DNA from 2 places in the Bacillus methanolicus genome. Region 1 is predicted to be linked to the other one. Evidence: riboswitches for the same ligand, from Rfam matches in the RefSeq annotation. Region 1 holds a riboswitch; the other holds the start of a gene.
What was found. Region 1 has a riboswitch for cyclic di-GMP ahead of folE (GTP cyclohydrolase I FolE). Riboswitches for the same ligand answer to the same signal wherever they lie in the genome.

Region 1 (9,594 bases):
CCTTTAAACAAGAAGTCTATGATAAGGTCAAATTCATTAAAGACAACGAAAACTTTAATTTAGAACGTGCTGTAAAAAGATATTTTCTCCAATGTATGGATGATATAGGCGCCTATATTTACCAAAAAAGAAAACAAAATAAAACCTTTAGAATTTATTCTCTCGGAGCTCTTTTTAGGAAAGCGTTTCGGAACAACTTTGTTACTTTCCTTAAGAAAATCCCATACGAATTAATTCACGATGCAAAGGTAGAACAGTATGTAAAAACTGGAACCATTCCAGATTTTGCAAAATTTAATATCTAAGCAGCCTTGTAAAAAAATTAAGAATTTACAAGGCTATTTGCATTGGTTTAAGTTTATTGTTCCCAGACCATACATAAAAAAGGACATAAAAAAAAGGACATGATCATCATGTCCTCATTTTTATGTTAAAAACGATTACGAATGTATACTTGTGGATTTGTGGTAATTTCATTTATATACCTATGAATATATGAGTTTATAAATAACATTCTTGTTGAAATGTGAAACCATCTTTAGGTTTTCTGTTAATTTCTTAAAAATTTGATAACAAGATTCTTGGACAAACGTTCAATCCCTTGTCAGAAAAGGGAAGGGTGTCTCCTGTGAAAAGAGGCTTATTAATTTTGTTTTTTTTAATAAATCTTTACTTTTAATATTTTATGTTTTCTTTATCTTTATATGTTTTTTATCAAAAAAATAGTGCTCTTTATAAAAAGAGGCACCTTTAAATAAAGCTTATTTAACTTTAACACTAACTAATTTAACCCCTGCTTTTTCAGCTTTTTTTGTAGCCTTTTGGAGCTTCTTTATTAATTGTTTGTCATTCCGCTTTATATTTAACATCTTTATTACACCCCTTTCCTTACTAACCGCTTTTTACTATCCAAAGTATTGACAGATAAAACTAAAAATATACAAATATAAGTTCTAAATCTTGTCCTTTCCATCTATACATCTATTAAAGAATGGAAAAGTGGAAAAATGACCATGTGTTTAAGAAAAAAAATAAGGAAAGAAGGGAAGAGAGTGGGGTACATTAATCCTTTATTTAATAAACCTACAATAATAAACGAAATAAAACTGAAAGAAAAAACATTAACAAAAGCTGTTAAAAATCGCGCAGTTCGAAAAGACAAAACTCATAACATAAAGTTTCCTGTGTCACCAATAATTCAAATGAAATTAAAAAGCTATTGTAAACAAGCTGGAAGGATTTATAAAAAACAAGGGAAAGAACCGCTTAGCCAAACAAAATTTAACACGCTTTTACTTCGATTTGGGCTGCAACATGAAGAAATTCTTAAATGGACGCATGATTATAACGATACAAAAGTGTACATGCATACAAACATTTTAGAAACGGAATATACAGAGATAGGTGGTCCTCATGGTTTAGCCATACGGAAAAACTTATCAGACCGAAAAGTTGTTTACCAAATAATGCTTTCTGTATTGCAATGGCTGGAAGGTGGGGGAACTCTTGAGAAAATCTTATAGTAGTTTAAATCTTCTCCAAGAGCGTTTATTAGGATTAACGGAGACAAAAGGTCTGTTCAAATCATTACTATCTAATAGGAAATATCTAACAATTACAATGCCATACTACGATTATATAAGAGGGAAAATCTTTATAGAGGATCTACGTGACAACTTTGGAGAAGATGTTCCTTATAACTTTGATATGGGGGTTTTGCTTCACATGCTTTACGATGATTTTCTTGCCCAAATCAAAAAAGGAGCAAAAAATGAAGAAATTGCTCTATACTTAATAAGAGGAAAAGAGAAGCATTTTAAGAAGAAAAAGCAGAAGCGGGTTATGAAGGCTCTCACAAAACATATATTTGAGTTTGAAACAGTAGAAGAGGAAGATGAATATTTTGAGTCGCAAGAAAGTAAAATAGCTTACTTAGAGCTTAGAATACGTGAGTCAGAGGTATTGAGAGGGGAAGTCCTAATTTATGATTTGGAGCCCTTTATGAAAGGCATAAATGTAACTATTGAACAGCTAATTAGCATTGTTTATTTAGATTTTATCGAAAATGTAAAAAGTGAAGGGAATTCACTAAAAGTACAAAAGTCAATCCTAGCTCATTTAAAGAGATTTTAATGTTTTTAATAACCAGCTTTTATTTGTTGTATTTTATTGTAAAAGCGGTTTCGCTAAATTTTTTTGCTGGAATTCTCCCCTTCAAACGTTTATATGGTTGAAAATAATTCCTTAACCTATTTTGAAGGGAAGAGATCAAATGAGAAATAAAGACATAAAGCAACAATTAAAGTAACTCTTATAAGAATTAAATCGATACCCCACAAAAGTGGGGTTCTTATTCTTGAATATCAATAATACAATCGATTCTTATTTCTTGCCAGTCGCCAAATTTATCAACAATCCGAATAACTCTCTTTTTTTCATCGAAATAATGTATTCTCCCGATAATAATTTCATACCGGTGATTATTATAATATGTAACCGTAAGTTCTTTTGGAAATTCCATGCTATCGGAGATAATTTGGTTAAAATATTCTAACAGCTGTTCATCTAAAAAAGGTTTTTCTATATATTCTTGTTCTTTATGTAACTGTCTAAGGCTTGAAACGAATTCTGGTTGTAGTGCTACTGTAGGAAATTTTTTGAGTCCTCTGTCTCGAAGTGTCATTTTTAATCCCTTCTTTAAAAGAACGTTTGTTCTTATTTTACCCTCTTGATTCATAAATCACAAGGAATACCTTGTGATATTTCTTGAATATTTGAAAAGAAAAAATGCAAATTAATCTAATAAGATACGAAATGGCTAACCCTTTACAAAATCGCTACCGATTCCTTATCCCTTAAAAAAGCTGCCTTTTGTCGATTGTTAAAATGCTTTTCATATTCAAAATTTAAAAAATCTAGAAATTCATTTATCTCCTCTTGATCAGAATAAATAACGGAAATAATTTTTTTGGCCCGGCGATTGGCCATTTCTTTAGTTTTACTTACCTTTATCTTGCTGAAAACATTCCGATAAAAATAGTACTCACCATCATCGTTTTCTGTCTCTTGTGTCAAGTAGTTAAATAAAGATTTTAAAGCATTTATATCCTTAATACAGTCTCATTTGAACGCTTCTTTTCAACGCCTTCTCGTTCGCTTATGAGGTGTCTTTCGTTAATAATGCATGCTTCTATAGAGTCATACCTCTTAATGTACTTTTTTCCTCTCATTCTTTCTCGTTTATTTAAACAAATAATATATCATAAGAAAACATTATTTATTGGGTATATTTTACTATTTAATTATCTAAATATTGAAAAGGGTTAAAACACAAAATAAAGTTTTTGTTTAATAAAGTCGAATAAAGTTGAAAAAATTATATGAATTGGTATAATCTAGATGAATTCATTACATTTGTAATAGGAATATATTACTATTTGATGAGTTGAGACTAAAAAGGTAAAAAAGTTTGATGAAGGATCTATCGAAATATAAATATAGAAGTTTTTTGGAAAAAGACAAGAATGCTCCAGGATAAATAGGCAAGCATAAAGGTTGTAAAAAAGTAAACGAAAATACTAATGTGTAAGAAAGAAGTTATTTTATATACCTAAAATAGAAATAAAAACCATTTGAATCAGGTGAATATTGTCAATGTAAATTTAATAACAAATGGATAATTCCTTCGATAATGGCAAATCCATCGAAAGGTGGAGACGCAAAGCTACGGGCCTAAGGAAAATTTATCTATGGTCGCCGGGTTACCGAAAAGGATTGGAGCAAGCATAGTTAATATGTCATGTGTAAATGTTTTTAGAAACATTGCACTGTCTCATTAATTGTCCACCATCCTTTTTGGTGGACTTTTTTGTTTTACTATAAATCTACTAACTGGAGGAACACATATGAGAAATGATTTACAAAAGGAATTATTAGAGGGACATATTCGTGCAATTTTAGAATTAATTGGCGAAGATCCAAATCGTGAAGGCTTGTTAGATACACCAAAACGTGTAGCTAACATGTTCGAAGAAGTATTTGCCGGAATAGGCGTTAATCCCGAAACAGCTTTAACAACTACTTTTGAAGAGGTTTATGAAGGGTTAGTTGTTGTAAAGGATATTAATTATTACACTTTCTGCGAACATCACCTAATTCCTTTTTTTGGTAGAGTTCACATTGGATATATTCCGAACGGTAAGGTTGTTGGTTTAAGTAAATTTGCTCGTCTAGTTGACCTTGTTTCAAAACGGCCACAAGTTCAAGAAAGAATGACACAACAAATTGCCGATGCTGTTATGAATGTACTCCAACCTGAAGGAGTTATTGTAAATGTTGAAGGACAACATCTTTGTATGTGCGCTAGAGGAGTCAAAAAACCTGGCAGCTCAACTGTTACGACCATAAAAAAGGGTGTATTTAAAGAGAATGTCTCGTTAGCAGAAGAGTTTGAACGGGTTCTTTTAAAAGATTAATAGGGGGTGATTTAATTGCTCTACCTTTCAAGAAAATTGTATTTCTCTGCCGCTCATTCTTATCGTATTGAGGAATGGAGTGAAGAGGATAATAAAAAGGTTTTCGGTCCATGCAGTAATCCAAACGGTCACGGACATGATTATACTTTAGAAGTTATGGTTAAAGGAGAGTTGAACAATAAATCTGGCATTGTTGTAAATATTGCCGATATTGATAGAGTTGTTAAATCATTTGTTCAAACTGAATTAGATGGGAAATTTTTGAATAAAGAAATTCCTTATTTTAAAGAAAATATTCCAACCACAGAAAATATAGTGACCTATTTGTGGAATTCATTAGATGGAAAAATTGAGAACTGTATTCTTCATAAAATCCGATTACGTGAGAATGATTTCTTATATTCAGAGAAGGAGAAAGAACAAATGGTTCGATTAACACGAAAATATCATTTTTGCACAGCCCACCGATTACATAGTGAATTATTAAGTGAGGAAGAGAATATGGCTCTCTTCGGGAAATGCAATAATCCATACGGGCATGGACATAATTATTATTTAGAAGTTACAGTAAGTGGAAAGCCTGACCCTGTTACTGGAATGATTGTTGACATTGCTAATATGGACCATATTGTAGACGAGGTCATTCTACAGAAATTTGACCATAAAAATCTCAATTTAGATACAGAGGAATTCAAGAATTTAAATCCTACTTCTGAAAATTTAGCGATTGTAGTTTGGGATTTACTATCGAAGAAGCTTTCAAATCTCTACAAAATAGGCTTATATGAAACGGAAAAAAATTACTTTGAATATTATGGGCCTAATAAGGAGTAGAGACTATGGAAAATAAGGAACAGCTAAAAGGAAAAACAATTGTTATTACTGGTTCCAGTAAAGGTATAGGAAAAGAAACTGCGTTATTACTAAAAGACAGAGGTGCAAACCTTGTATTAGGCAGCCGCAGCAATATAGAAAAAGTTAGTGAAAACCTTCTCGAATTACCATTAGATGTGAAAAGCGAACAATCAGTAAAAGAGTTTTATGAACGAGCTGTTAAACATTTTGGAACTATTGATGTTTTGATTAATTGTGCAGGTGTAGGTATGTTTGCAAACACCATTGATTTATCAACAGATGATTTTGACCAAATGATTTCTGTTAATTTACGAGGAACATACCTTACATGTAAATATTTTGGCAAACATATGGCTGAACAAGGGATAGGGCAAATTATAAACTTAGTATCAATCGCTGGAACAACTGCACTGCCAGGATGTGGAGGCTATTCCGCATCAAAATTTGGTGTTCTAGGCTTAACCAAAGTGTTACAACTAGAACTTCGACAAAAAGGAGTCCAAGTCACAGGGGTTATTCCTGGAGCGGTTAGCAGTAGCTTTTGGGAAAATATTGAACCAAAACCAGATATATCGAAAATGATTCCTGCAGTTACAGTTGCAAAGCATTTACTATATTTAATTACTCAACCGTCTGGGGCATTTGTTGATGAGATAACAATTATGCCACCTCTAGGAATCTTATAGAGGGGGTTACTTTCTTGAGGCGGTTATTAGATAAAATTTTGAAACCTTCTTCTAAAGAAACTCAAATTGGAACTCCGTCTCTCCCTTCTAATTTAACTTTTACGGAACTAGCCTATATGACTAAGAGGGGTTTTCTTGCGAAAAAGCTAGGTCACTATCTTGGCTTACATACAGATGAAGGGGATTCATTGTTTTTTCTCTCATTATCTAAATCTTCTTTTGCGAATCCAAATAAAGAAAATCAAAGTGAATTTATTCTCTATTTAAGTGAACAACTATTGAAATGGAGCGATCAAAATCAAGATGTTCCACAACAAATAAAAAGTTTAGATATTAGAGTCGACATTCAAAATGCTATGTTAAAGGCTTACGAAATATACAAAAGCGACTTATTTAACATACCAGCAGAGAAAGAGAAAACAGTTTCAACTAACCTAACAAGTAACGATAAATGGGAAGTTTATCGAGATGTCATTTTCGCAGTAACTCAAGGAAAGTTTTTGCTGATTAAGAAAGAAGAAGTGAACAAATATAAAGAAGGAATCGTATTATGTGAAGGAACGATAAAAAACCGCTCTGATATTCCAATTTGCCGTACCCTTGCAAGAGAAAGTCTAGAGTTAGAGGGTTTTAATAAAACAACTATAATGAGTTGGTTATTGGTTTTGTCAGAAGCTATTACGAATATCGTTAAGCATGCTGAAGAAGGAAAAATGACATTAATAAAAGATGAAAAGAACCAGGAAATAAGATTTGTTATCGAGGATAAAGGTCCTGGATTCGCTTTAAAAAATTTGCCTAAAATGACTCTTTTAGCTGGATATTCAACAAAAAATTCTTTAGGTCAAGGATTTACTTTAATGATGAAGATGGCTAAAACGATTTCTCTGTTTACTTCTTCAGAAGGGTCCATCATTATTTTAATTTTTGATTTAAAAAAAGAGAATACAACGAAATGAAATGCAAATACTAAAAATTTGTATAGCATTAGCACAAAGAATAGGAATTCCTCTAACATTGTAAATTAACTATGAATGGAGATGACAAAATTGCAATTACATATGAAAAATACAATCTCCAAAACGATTGAAAGAACATTGAGAACAGCTCAACTGATTGATCCATTTTGGGAAAGGTGGCTAGTTCATGGAATTGACTCTGATGATTTAAATCGAGTTAAGCCACACATAAAAACTCTCAAAGGATGGATTCAATCCTGGGAAGAACTAGCTGAAGAAAAAATAAAAAAAGCTTCCATTCTAGAGAAAAACAGTCTTTATTATGAATCTGAATATTTGTATCGCCAAGCAGCTCTTTGTTTTAACCTGAATTATTGGATTTATCCGGAACGAACAAAGGAAAAACAATTTTGGTATAACAAATGTTTAGCCTACACATATAAGGCGGATTCACTATCTGAGTTTAAAGTAAAATATACATCTATTTACACAGATGGTATTCCATGCTCTGGAAGAATTCGGATTCCTTCTACCCCAAAAGGATGTATTGTCATCATTAATCCGATTGATTCATCTAAAGAAGAATTGTTTAAATATGAAATGGAATTTTTGGAAAATGGATATGCTACGGTAAGTTTTGATGGACCAGGACAAGGAGAGACTTTCACCATGAATGGATTAATTGGTTCTGGAACAAGATGGGAGCTTTTCACAACCAATTTGATTAATTATGCCCGAAACATTTTTCCTAATCTTCCTATTTATTTATTCGGAACCAGCTTAGGGGCAACTTGGGTATTGCTTGGAAGCAGTCATCCTGAAGTTAGAAAATCGGTAGCGGTCAGTCCTGCGGTGGAACTAGAAAAAATGAATATGCCTAGTTATTTTCAGGAAAGAATGAACATTGCGTGCAATTTAGCTCCAGATCAAAAGACGATACCAAACTTTAGCGAGATCAATTATCAATGTCCTATTCTAGTGTTCCATGGAAATAAAGATATGATGGTACCTAATGAGGAAATGTATAAATTATTTGAAAAACTTCCAACTGGAAAACAATTAATAGAATATAAAGATGAGGGACATTGTTGTAATAACAAGTTAGATGAGATTCGTAAATTATCATTGATGTGGTTTTCTGATAAGTGTTTAAGTGAGGTAAATTGATATGCAAGGTAAAAATTTAACTCTACGCAGGCAATTTCTAATAAGAATCCTTTCAATTTTACTCATGATCGCTCTTGTGTCTGGCACAGTTCAAATTTATTTAATGAAAGGACAGATTGTTAATCAAACCAATAACCAAGCAGAAGCAATAGCAAATAATGTGCTAAGAGCAATACAAGGAACAGAATTAGCAACAACCACGATTGAACATCAAATTGATTTAAAATTAGTTTCTTATTCCAAACATATTGCCGACTTAATTAAAGATAAAGAAAAAAATGAAATTACAAATACGGAACTTATAAAAATTCGAGATCAGTTAGGATTAGCAGGAATTACTATTTTTTCAGAAACAGAATCTAAGGATGATATTGTGGGTTTTGCAGCAACAGAAAAAGAAGAAGTGGGATTTAGTTTCAAGGAAGCAGGTTTCTTTGAGATTGGACAAGTTTTACTCCATAAAGAAAAACCTACTCTTTCAGGTGCTACATTTACGGACAAAAATATTGTTGTTTTACCAACAGCACAATCTGCCTCACATAAAGATAAACCAACTTTTTTTAAGTATGCTTATTATCATGTTCCCGATACTAAATACATTATCAATCCTTATATCGAAGCAAATGAAGTACACAACTATATTAAAGCAGTAGGACCAAACGCAACGATACAAGAATTAGTTCAAAAAAATAAAATTGTCCAAGAAATTGCTGTTCTAAACCCTAAAGTGTTTGCCGATCCTTCACTTGAAAAGCAGTTATATCCACCACTAAAAAAGGTTGAAGCTGGAAGCTTTAAATTGCAAACGAAGAAAGACAATGAGTTTCTGACTAAATCTAATATTAAAAAAAGATCATATATAGAACGAGTAAATGGAAAAAAAGTATATAAAATGTTTCTACCACTAGATGAAAATAAAGTTATATATTTGGCGTTAGATTATGGAAAAATGAGCGGGCCTCTCTACCGTCATTCAATCATATTAATCATATCCGGACTTATTTCCCTTATTGCATTATTCCTGTTAACTGCAAGGTTCTTTAACAGAATCTATGAAAATATTCAAAAAATCAAAAGTCAGATTCAGTTACTGGAAGAGGGAAAATTAACTGGAAAAAGTGAAATTATGGATGGTAGTGAGCTAGAAAAATTATCTCAAAGTACAAACCGAATGGTAGATAAATTAAATAAACTTGTAAAGGATATACAAGAACAAGCTGTTAAAACACAACGACTTTCATTGCTTTTAGAAGCGGAAGCCTCTCAATCTGTTGAGAAGATGTATGAGTTATCAACGGAAAATACGATTAAATCTAGAGATTATTTATATGAAATTACAGAGTTTTTAGATGAAATTATTGAAGTGTTAAATCCATATAAAGAAAATGATAATGTTGCTAAAATCATGGATAAAGTAGAGGTAATAAGACAAGTTGCGAATGAACGCACAGC
Region 2 (9,594 bases), on a different contig from region 1:
TGCAATGGATCCACTATTCAAGAAGTAAGTCGAAAGGAAAAAGTTCCTTATACGACAGTAGAAAGAATTTTTTATTCCATCGCTAAAGAAAAAGAAATGGAGCATTTAGAACATCTTGATAGTGCTTTAGAAAACAATGAACTAGTCCTTAGCCTTGATGAGATCGCTGTTCGAAAGGGTCACCGATATGAAACCGTTCTAATGGATGCCCAATCCGGCAGTGTTCTTGGTATGGAACATCAACGTAGTTATGATTCTACTCTAACCTTACTCTCCAAGGAGATCCTGGCTAATAAGTGTGTTCAAACCGTTGTCATGGATATGTGGGATCCCTTTCATAAAGCTGTTAAATCTATATTCCCAGAGGCCTGTATCGTCATTGATAAATATCATGTGGTGCAAAAGGTGACACATGCACTTGACCAAGTTAGAAAGAAAACTCCTGGACTAAAAAAGGGACGGTTTAAACTCTTGAAAGGTTCTGAAAAGTTAACGGCTAATGAAAAACAACAATTAGACGAGATGCTCAAAGAGCATTCAGAATTGTCATATGCCTATTTTCTAAAAGAACTCTTTAGAGAAATATACCAAGTGAATGACTATGATACAGCTGATTCACTCTTAGAAGAATGGATTCAACTCGCATGGAGCAGCCCATTTCCTTCATTTCATCAAGTTGCCAAGACGATAGAAAATTGGAAGGCACAAATTTTACAATATTTTCTTACACCTTTTACGAATGGCCGGATTGAAGGTACAAACCATAAGATTAAGAACATCAAAAGACGTGCTTTTGGCTTCAGAAACCTTGAAAGATTTCGGCTACGTGTATTTTTGGAATGTACAGGTAAAACTTATAAAAATCAGGTTGCTTAACCTTGCCCTCCATCAGCTTTCCGCATTGTAGTTGGTAGAATGGAAGCCGTCAAGGAAAGCACTTGACCGCTTCCATTCTACCAACTTAGTGGTCTGCAAGCTGACGAAGGGGCTACTCTAGATTGAGTACCAATCTAGCTAACTTATTTCAGGAATTGTGTGGACATCACAGAATATGGTGAAGAGACTACATATCTAACCCAAATAACATAATATAAGATTTGTAAAGCGGTACATTGTGAACGATAGGGTCATTGTGCACTCGTTTTAAGGTTGCCAGCTTTGATATGGCTTCGTGAACCATAAAAAGGGAGGAGCTATTAGTTATGCACTGGGGAAAGGTAGTTATACATTGTTTGATGTTGGTTATTTTGTTTTTGTTAGCAGCCATTTTTGTGATTCCCCTGACGGATGTGATTGAAAACGGTACGATGCGGGTTGTGGTCAAAGAACTTATACGTATTGGATTTACTGTAGGACTGCTATGGTTGTATGCGCGGCTGTTCTTTAAAAAATCGAGTGGATATTATCGTATTCATAAACTGTTTGATACTGGTGAAATATGGGTATTTGTTGGTTTGGCAATGCCACTTACAGTTATAGCATTTTATCTGCTCACAGAATTCGTCGTTTTTGAAAAGCAAGAACAACTTCATATTGAATCTGCTTTAGCGTTTATCATTGGCTCGTTCTTCACGGCATGCTCTGCCGGGGTGATTGAAGAGATTTTGTTCCGCGGTTATTTGTTTAAGCTAATCGAAGACAAATGGAATGCGATTACCGCCGTTTTCATCACTTCCATCTTGTTCGGTGCTCTTCATTTACTTACTGTGAATGGGTTACAGTTGGTTGATGTGTGCTTGGTACTTATCGCAGGCAGCTTGGTTGGCATTATGTTTTCGCTTATTGTTTATATGGCGGGGAATGTATGGAATGCAGTCGTGGTGCATATCATTTGGAACTTTTTTATTAATTCCCAAATGGTGCAATTTGCTCCTGTGCCCGACAGAAGTCATTCTTCCCTTGTGATGCTCAGGTTAAAATCGGACAGTGTTTGGATTACGGGCGGTACATTTGGGATCGAAGCTGCTCTTCCTGTTATCGTACTATATGTACTCATTATCTGCTGGATTGGATTTCGCAAAACAAAAGTTAGAAGGAATACTGTCACTTTTTAAGGAAAATACAGCAATTATTTTTGCACGTATTTTTTCACACATTGAACTAAACCAGCTGTTAATTGGAACAGCTTTAAAACTTCAATTAAACATACCTTTAGAAAATGTTAATGATATTAATAATTTGTATCAGTTAAGATTAATTTTTTAATAAAAAAGGAAAAAAGAAAATAATACATAGGCGGTCTTTTATTGTCATAAACCAACACACAGGACATGGAATGACAGAGAAAACGACAGTAGGAACAGTAAGATAATAGCAACAGACAGCAACGAATGAACAAATAACACAATGATAGCGATAATGACTAATAATAATGAGATCAGAGATCGCCTGCCGCCAGCACTCTTTGTACATAAGATTCCATACTGTTAGACATTTCAAAAAAAAGTCATTGAGTATTTATCTCAATATTATAGAAGGGATTTCGGATCGGAAAATACCTTTTATCTCTGGGAACTCAACAGAATTTCTTTACTGAAGAAAAATTACGAGGTTAATTGTTCAATACGTTCATAAAATATCACAAATAATAAGAACGATTTGTGACAAGTTTGTGAATATTTTTGAACAAGGTAAAAATTGCCTACCTTTTGCCGATATATATATGGTAAAAGGTTCTCTTTTGGTGTTTTAAATTTTCATATTTATTTGGCAAACTACTCGAAAGGGTAGGACGCAAAGCTAAAGGGGCTACATCTATTTATAATAGACATGCCAGCCAGTTGCACTTCGTCTGAAGTTTCGTTTTGATTCTTTACGAAGTTTTTTATTAAGATGATCTCGTTCAAGCAGCTGCCCTCTTTAGTTTTACTAGACTAGAGAGGGCAATTTTTTTATATAAGTTCAGATTGAAAAATAGACATAAGTAAGATGATCAAGTGAAGTAAAAGAAAAGTCCAAATGTTTTATACATATGTCTGAAAATCAAACTGCATTTATATAAATTCAAGTAGTGAACAAGCATTTACATAAATAATTGCTACTTCTTATGAGGAGGAATAAAAAGTGTTAAAAAACATGAATTTTTTCACCAAGAATATGCTGTTTTCGATAGTGAGTGTTGTGATTGTAGGAGTATCACTTGTTGGGATGGGTTATATTATCCAAGGTAATTTGTTAGAAAATCAGTTAAAACAGCAATCGGAAGAAATTACAAAATCTTGGATGAAGAAGATAGATGTCGATAAAGTAGAACAAGCTTCTAAAACGGAAAATATAAAAAGTAAAGAACATCAAGAGTTAACGACTTTATTAGATCAGTTAAGTGAATATAACCCGAATATTGCTCAAGGATACATATTTGGTACTGAATTGGCGGGGAAGAATGGAAATAAAACATCTATAGTGGCAAATCCTACTGGAATATGGGAGATGTTGCAAGAATCAGGATTAAAAGTAGGGGATATGTATGCTCAGCCTGATGTGGTAGTGGAAGCAATTAAGAAATTAAAGAATGAAAAGAAAGTTCAATTTACTAAAATTTATAAAGATGATTTGGGTACTTGGATGACAATTTTACATCCGATTATAAATAGCAAAGGTGAGGTATTTGCTTATTTTGGAGTTGACATAGATGCTTCAAACATAGAGGAAGGGCAAAAAGATTTATTGTTCAAATCAGGAATCTCGTTAGTTGTTATTTTAATGTTACTAATTGTAGGGCAATACTTATTATTAAAAGTTTCATTAAAGCCGTTAACCAATTTAATGCAAGGTATTGAAGAAGCAAGTAAAGGAAACTTGAATATTTCAGTGAAAGAAGGGAAAGATGAGTTAGGCCAAGTTAATCAAAAGTTTAATGGAATGATAAATGTAATAAAAGGTACGGTAAGTAGAATACGACATACTTCGAAAGAGATTGCCGAGAATTCAGAAAGGCTTTATGCATCGTTTGAAACAAGTTATAAAGCAGCTAACAATATTACAAACTCGGTAGAAATGGTACAAGAATTATTAGAGCGACAAGCTAAATCTATTAATGAGTCTTCGGTTGCGGTGGAGCAGATTTCTAAAGAAGTAATTAGCATTGCCAATTATACGAATGAAGTTTATGAGCTTTCTGAAGGGGTAACACTGCTTTCTGAAAATGGGAAAAAGTCTACTGATAAAGTTGTAGAGCAGATGGAGAAGATTAATCATAATGTAGAAAACTCCGATAAAGCAATCAACGAGCTTGTTACCGTGTCGGATGAAATTCAAGAAATATTACAAGTAATAACCAGTATTTCAAATAATACAAATTTATTGGCATTAAATGCTTCGATTGAGGCTGCTAGAGCAGGTGAGCATGGGAAAGGATTTGCTGTAGTAGCAAATGAAGTGAAAAAATTATCGGAGCAATCTGCAAACTCGGTAGAGAGCATACAAAAACTGATTGATAAAGTAAAAGAACAAATAAATAAAGTAGTAGATTCTATGGAAATCATAAAAAATGATGTGAGTGAAGGTATTGAAATTACAGAAAGTACAAATGAAGTATTTGGGAAAATTTATGAATCTATATTGGAAGTAGCTAAAAAATTGCAAGTAGTCTCTTCTTCCTCTCAACAAATTTCTGCAGGAGTTGAAGAATCGACTGCTATGATTGTTGAATTGTCAAGTAACGCTGAAAATATTACTAAAAGATATGATGATATTGTAGAAAATATCCACGAACAAGAAGCTTCGTTTGAAAATATAAGAGAAACAGTGGGTTACTTAACAGAAACATCAAAAGAATTAAAAAAGCTTAGTGATCAATTTAACATATAATGGTTATTCAACAAGATATTCTACAAGAATGGAGGGCATCAAATGAAAAATATTGTAGAAGGATTTGAATTATCTGTAAAAAAATTTCCGGATTATATAGCGGTTAAAGATAAGAATCGATATTTAACATATAAAGAACTAGATAAAGAATCGTCACGTGTAGCAGTGGAATTAGTAAAAAACGGACTAAAAAAAGGACAGTTTGTAAGCATTTTTCTTAAAAGAAGCGTTGATACCGTAGTGTCCATTTTAGGCATCTTAAAAGCTGGTGGAGTGTATGTACCATTAGATCCAGCTCATCCTGAAGAAAGAAATCGATATATTATCGAAGATACTCAATCACCATTTTTGATAACGAAATCAGATTGGCTAGAAAAAATTAAAAAACTAAATGTAAGATCGAAAAATATACTGTTGGATCGTTTAGATGACAATGATGAAGATGTATCGGTAAACATTCAAGAGAATGATTTAGCTTATGTAATTTATACATCAGGTACTACCGGCAATCCTAAAGGTACTTTATTGAGACATGTCGGGGTATTAAATTTAGTTTCTTGGAAACAGAGAGTGTTCAATATTAGACCGGAAGATCGAGTATTACAGTTTGCTACGTTTAGTTTTGATGCTTCTATACCTGAAACATTTGTTTCCTTATTCAATGGTTCGATTTTGTATTTAATTGATGATGAGGAAAGAATGTCTGTTGAACATTTTCTTAAAACAATCGATAGAGAAGGAATTACTGTCATTCCTGCTATACCGACTGTATTTTGTAACCAGTTATCGAAATATGCTAAAACACATGGTAAACGGAAATTTGGAAAGGTAAGGGCTGTAGGGGTAGCAGGAGAATTGCTAACAGGTGAGGTTGCAAGAAACTTTAAAAAGCAGTTTGGAAATGAAACGACATTATTTAATTTATATGGCCCAACGGAAACGACGGTAGCGGCTTCGTATTATGAGGTACCTGATGAAATCGATGAAAATATGTATAGTGTTCCAATTGGAAAAGCAATTGATGGTACTAAATTATATGTAGTGAATGAGAAAGGAGAGAGATGTAAAGTAGGTGAGATTGGTGAATTGTGGATTGCATCTGTAGGTATATCTTTGGGTTATTTGAATCAACCAGAGAAAACAGCAGAAGTGTTTATTAAGAATCCTTTTGAGGATATTTTTGAAGGAATGGTATACAAATCTGGAGATCTAGTAAAAGAATTAGAAGATGGGAACTTGGTGTTTATCGATAGAAAAGATACTCAAGTAAAAATTCGAGGACATCGTATTGAGATTGCTGAAATTGAGAATCGGATGTGTCAGATTGAAGGAATTCTTGACGCTGTAGTAGTCGTAGAAGAAGACAACGCAGAGAAAATATTAAAAGCTTTTTACATTTCTACGGATGAGTTGAGTCATGCTTTTATTATCAACGAGTTAAAAAAGAATTTGCCGAGTTACATGATTCCTTCTAAAATGAAAAGAATTGAAGAGTTGCCTTTTGCTCCTACAGGAAAAGTAGATAGAAAGAAATTAGCGATGACTGAAGCTGATCGAGTAGTATTAGTAACCGATGACATTGTAAATCCTAGAAATCAGGTAGAGGAAGACATTTTAAATGCGTGGAAAAGGGTATTAAACATTGAAGGAATTGGAGTAAAAGAAGATTTCTTTGAAGTTGGTGGACATTCTTTAAAAATTATTGAAGTATTAGCGGAGATAAAGAAAAAGTATAGAGGACTATTCATCAAGGATTTCTTTGAATTGCGTACAGTAGAAAAATTAGCCGCAAAAGCAATAGAAGAGCACAAAAAAGAGGTTCAAGTGAAAGAAACAACATTTGTACAATTAAAAGAATATCCTGTGTTGAAAGTAGATAAGATCTTACCAAAAGTAAAGAGTGTGGTATTAACAGGGGCAACCGGATTCCTCGGTAGTCACTTATTGAAAAGATTGGCCGATAAGAAAATTCATATGTATGCGATTGTGCGAGGAAACCAACCTGAAGAGCGATTGAAAGAAAAGTTGAATACATATTTTCACATGGATATGAATGAGTATATTCACGTGGTGAATGGAAACTTAACACAGAGATTTTTAGGGTTGCCTGTAGACCAGTTTAAGGAGTTAGCTTTTAAAGTTGATGCTGTTATACATAGTGCTGCGGATGTTCGACATTTTGGTGAGCGGGAGCATTTTGAGAAAGTCAATGTAGAAGGTACGAAACATGTGTTAGAATTATTGGATGTGAATCCTGATTTGGTATTCCATCATATTTCAACGGTAGGAACTGTGGAAGATTTACTATTAGAAGGAAAGTGGATGGAGTTACAAGGAAAAACCAATATTCCGGAGGATTTGCAATTAAATAATGTGTATACAGACACGAAATTAAAAGCTGAGAGATTGGTTTTAGATAAAGTCAAAGAAGGCTATCAAACATTTATTTATAGAATGGGAAATTTAACGGGAAGAGCATCTGATGGAGTATTTCAGGAGAACATTGAAAGTAATGCATTTTATCGGATGATGAAATTGATGATATTAGTTGGAAAAGCTCCTGATGTAAATTGGATGGTTGATTTTACACCTATTGATTTTGCTAGTGCAGTTGTAACGACTTCTGTACTGAAAACTCAACATGATAGACGGGTCTATCATGTTAATCATCCAGAACCTATTCATTATCGTAAATTTATAGATTTATTGAATGAAGTGGGTTATAAGGTAGAATTGATGGATAAGATAGAATATGAAGAATTTGTATTAAATCTAGAAACTTCTAAGGAAGCTAGAAATTTATTGGTTGCACAATTAGACGGTGACGGTGCGAAAGATTCAGAAGCGGTCTTTGATAGCAGGGATACGATGACTTCTTTGGGAATAAAAAATATTCCTGAAATCAATAAAGAATATATGAAAAAGTTATTAGATCATGCTTTCGAAGTTGGATTTATTAAGGTTAATAAATTAGTAGAAGAAGTATTAGTGTAATGCTGATACTTCTTTTTTATGGTGGTATGTGGGATGGTGGATGTATATATATTTCAAGACTGGAAGTATTGCAAAAAAGAAATAAATGAGAGCATCATCACCGATAAAGAACAGATGTATATAAAGAAGTATGGAAATGGTAGAGAATCCATACTTTCTTTACTTTTAGTAAAGTCTGTTTTAGGAGAAGTGGAAATTTGGAGAGATGAAAGGGGAAAACCTTTATTAGTTAATGATGAACGATTTGTAAATTGGTCTCATAATGAAGAGTATTGGGTATTAGCAGTTAGTAGAGAAGGTCCTGTTGGTGTGGATATTGAGTCGTTAGGTAAAGACTATCAAGAAGAGGCGTATGGTTGGATTTTACATGATGAGGAAAAAGAACGGATGAAACAGGGGGTGAAATTTTCTGAAATATGGACAAGGAAAGAGGCTTATGTAAAGTATCTAGGGGTGGGAATTGATGAAGATATGAATAAGTGGAATTCTTTTGATAAGGATTTTATAAAGTCTTTTAAATTTAAGAATGCCGTTATTAGTGTATGCGCTGAAAAGATTGACAAGATCAATGTATATGTAAACGGGTATGATGTTAGACTAAAAAGTAGACACAGATTATTATTGTAATAATAGACTGAAAAATGAGGTGTCTACATGACAAAAAATCAAAGGCGGTACGAGGAAGACTTTAAGCGTCAAACTGTTCGTTATATTTTGGAGGAAGCGAAATCCGTTGCACAAGTTGCCCGTGAGCTCAAAATAAACGAAAATACTCTTCACGGCTGGGTGAAAAAATATAAGCAAGAACCTGAAATATCAGAAACCCAAACTTTTCGATCTGAAGACCACGAAGTTCGTGAATTGAAGAAACGTATTCGGGATCTGGAGGAGGAAAACTCCATATTAAAAAAGGCGATGCACTTCTTCGCGAAAGACCATCGGTAAAATATTCATTTATCCATGAACATCGCTTCGATTACCGATTGGAGAAGATGTGCGAGGTATTGAAAGTTTCTCGAAGCGGTTATTATAAATGGCGTGATCGTCCCAAAAGTGCTAGACAAGAACGTCGAGAAGAATTGACGCAGGAAGTGCGTCGTGTGTATATCGAATCCCGCCAACTGTATGGGAGTCCAAAGGTTACCAAAAAGCTCAATCATGAAGGAATTAAGGTTTCACAGAAGACGGTTTCCCGCATAATGAAAGAAGAGGGAATGAAGTCTCGTACCGTGAAAAAGCATAAGGCAACCACTAACTCAAAACATAACCATCCGGTCCATGAAAATGTCTTAAACCAAAATTTTACTGTTACAAAACCAAATGAGGTGTGGGTAGCTGATATCACATATGTTCCAACGGATGAGGGTTGGCTTTATCTAGCTAGTATGATGGATTTGTATTCAAGGAAAATAGTCGGCTGGCATATAGACTGTTCAATGAAAAAGGAGCTAGTGTTGAGCGCTTTAAAGCAAGAAGCATATCAGCGTCAACAACCACAAGGATCTATCCTCCATCACTCTGATCGAGGGAGTCAATATGCTTCAAATGACTATCAAGCTAAGCTAATTGAATACGGTATGAAATGCAGCATGAGCCGAAAAGGAAATTGTTATGACAACGCTTGTATTGAATCATTTCATGGGATCATAAAAAAAGAACTAATCTATCAGACTCGTTATAAAACAAGGGAAGAAGCAAAAAAGAGCATATTTGAGTATATAGAAATATTTTACAATAATAAACGTATTCACTCAGCAACAGAGTATTTTTCACCATCTGAATACGAACGTA

Region 2: another riboswitch for cyclic di-GMP. It lies ahead of C0966_RS05140 (methyl-accepting chemotaxis protein); the one in region 1 lies ahead of folE (GTP cyclohydrolase I FolE).

What each region holds. Positions count from the first base shown of each region.
Region 1 covers NZ_PNFF01000003.1:94,146-103,739, forward strand. The annotation lists gene C0966_RS17410 (hypothetical protein) at 1-305, shown strand, start outside; gene C0966_RS17415 (hypothetical protein) at 1,053-1,523, shown strand; gene C0966_RS17420 (hypothetical protein) at 1,507-2,133, shown strand; gene C0966_RS17425 (YolD-like family protein) at 2,351-2,683, opposite strand; cyclic di-GMP riboswitch class I at 3,684-3,769, shown strand; gene folE (GTP cyclohydrolase I FolE) at 3,906-4,475, shown strand; gene C0966_RS17435 (6-carboxytetrahydropterin synthase) at 4,491-5,309, shown strand; gene C0966_RS17440 (SDR family oxidoreductase) at 5,315-6,016, shown strand; gene C0966_RS17445 (ATP-binding protein) at 6,031-6,975, shown strand; gene C0966_RS17450 (alpha/beta hydrolase) at 7,066-8,142, shown strand; gene C0966_RS17455 (methyl-accepting chemotaxis protein) at 8,144-9,594, shown strand, end outside.
Region 2 covers NZ_PNFF01000001.1:1,012,070-1,021,663, reverse strand. The annotation lists gene C0966_RS05150 (ISL3 family transposase) at 1-876, shown strand, start outside; gene C0966_RS05145 (CPBP family intramembrane glutamic endopeptidase) at 1,203-2,054, shown strand; cyclic di-GMP riboswitch class I at 2,699-2,788, shown strand; gene C0966_RS05140 (methyl-accepting chemotaxis protein) at 3,064-4,809, shown strand; gene C0966_RS05135 (amino acid adenylation domain-containing protein) at 4,852-7,803, shown strand; gene C0966_RS05130 (4'-phosphopantetheinyl transferase family protein) at 7,837-8,430, shown strand; one part of gene C0966_RS05125 (IS3 family transposase) at 8,458-8,716, shown strand; one part of gene C0966_RS05125 (IS3 family transposase) at 8,716-9,594, shown strand, end outside.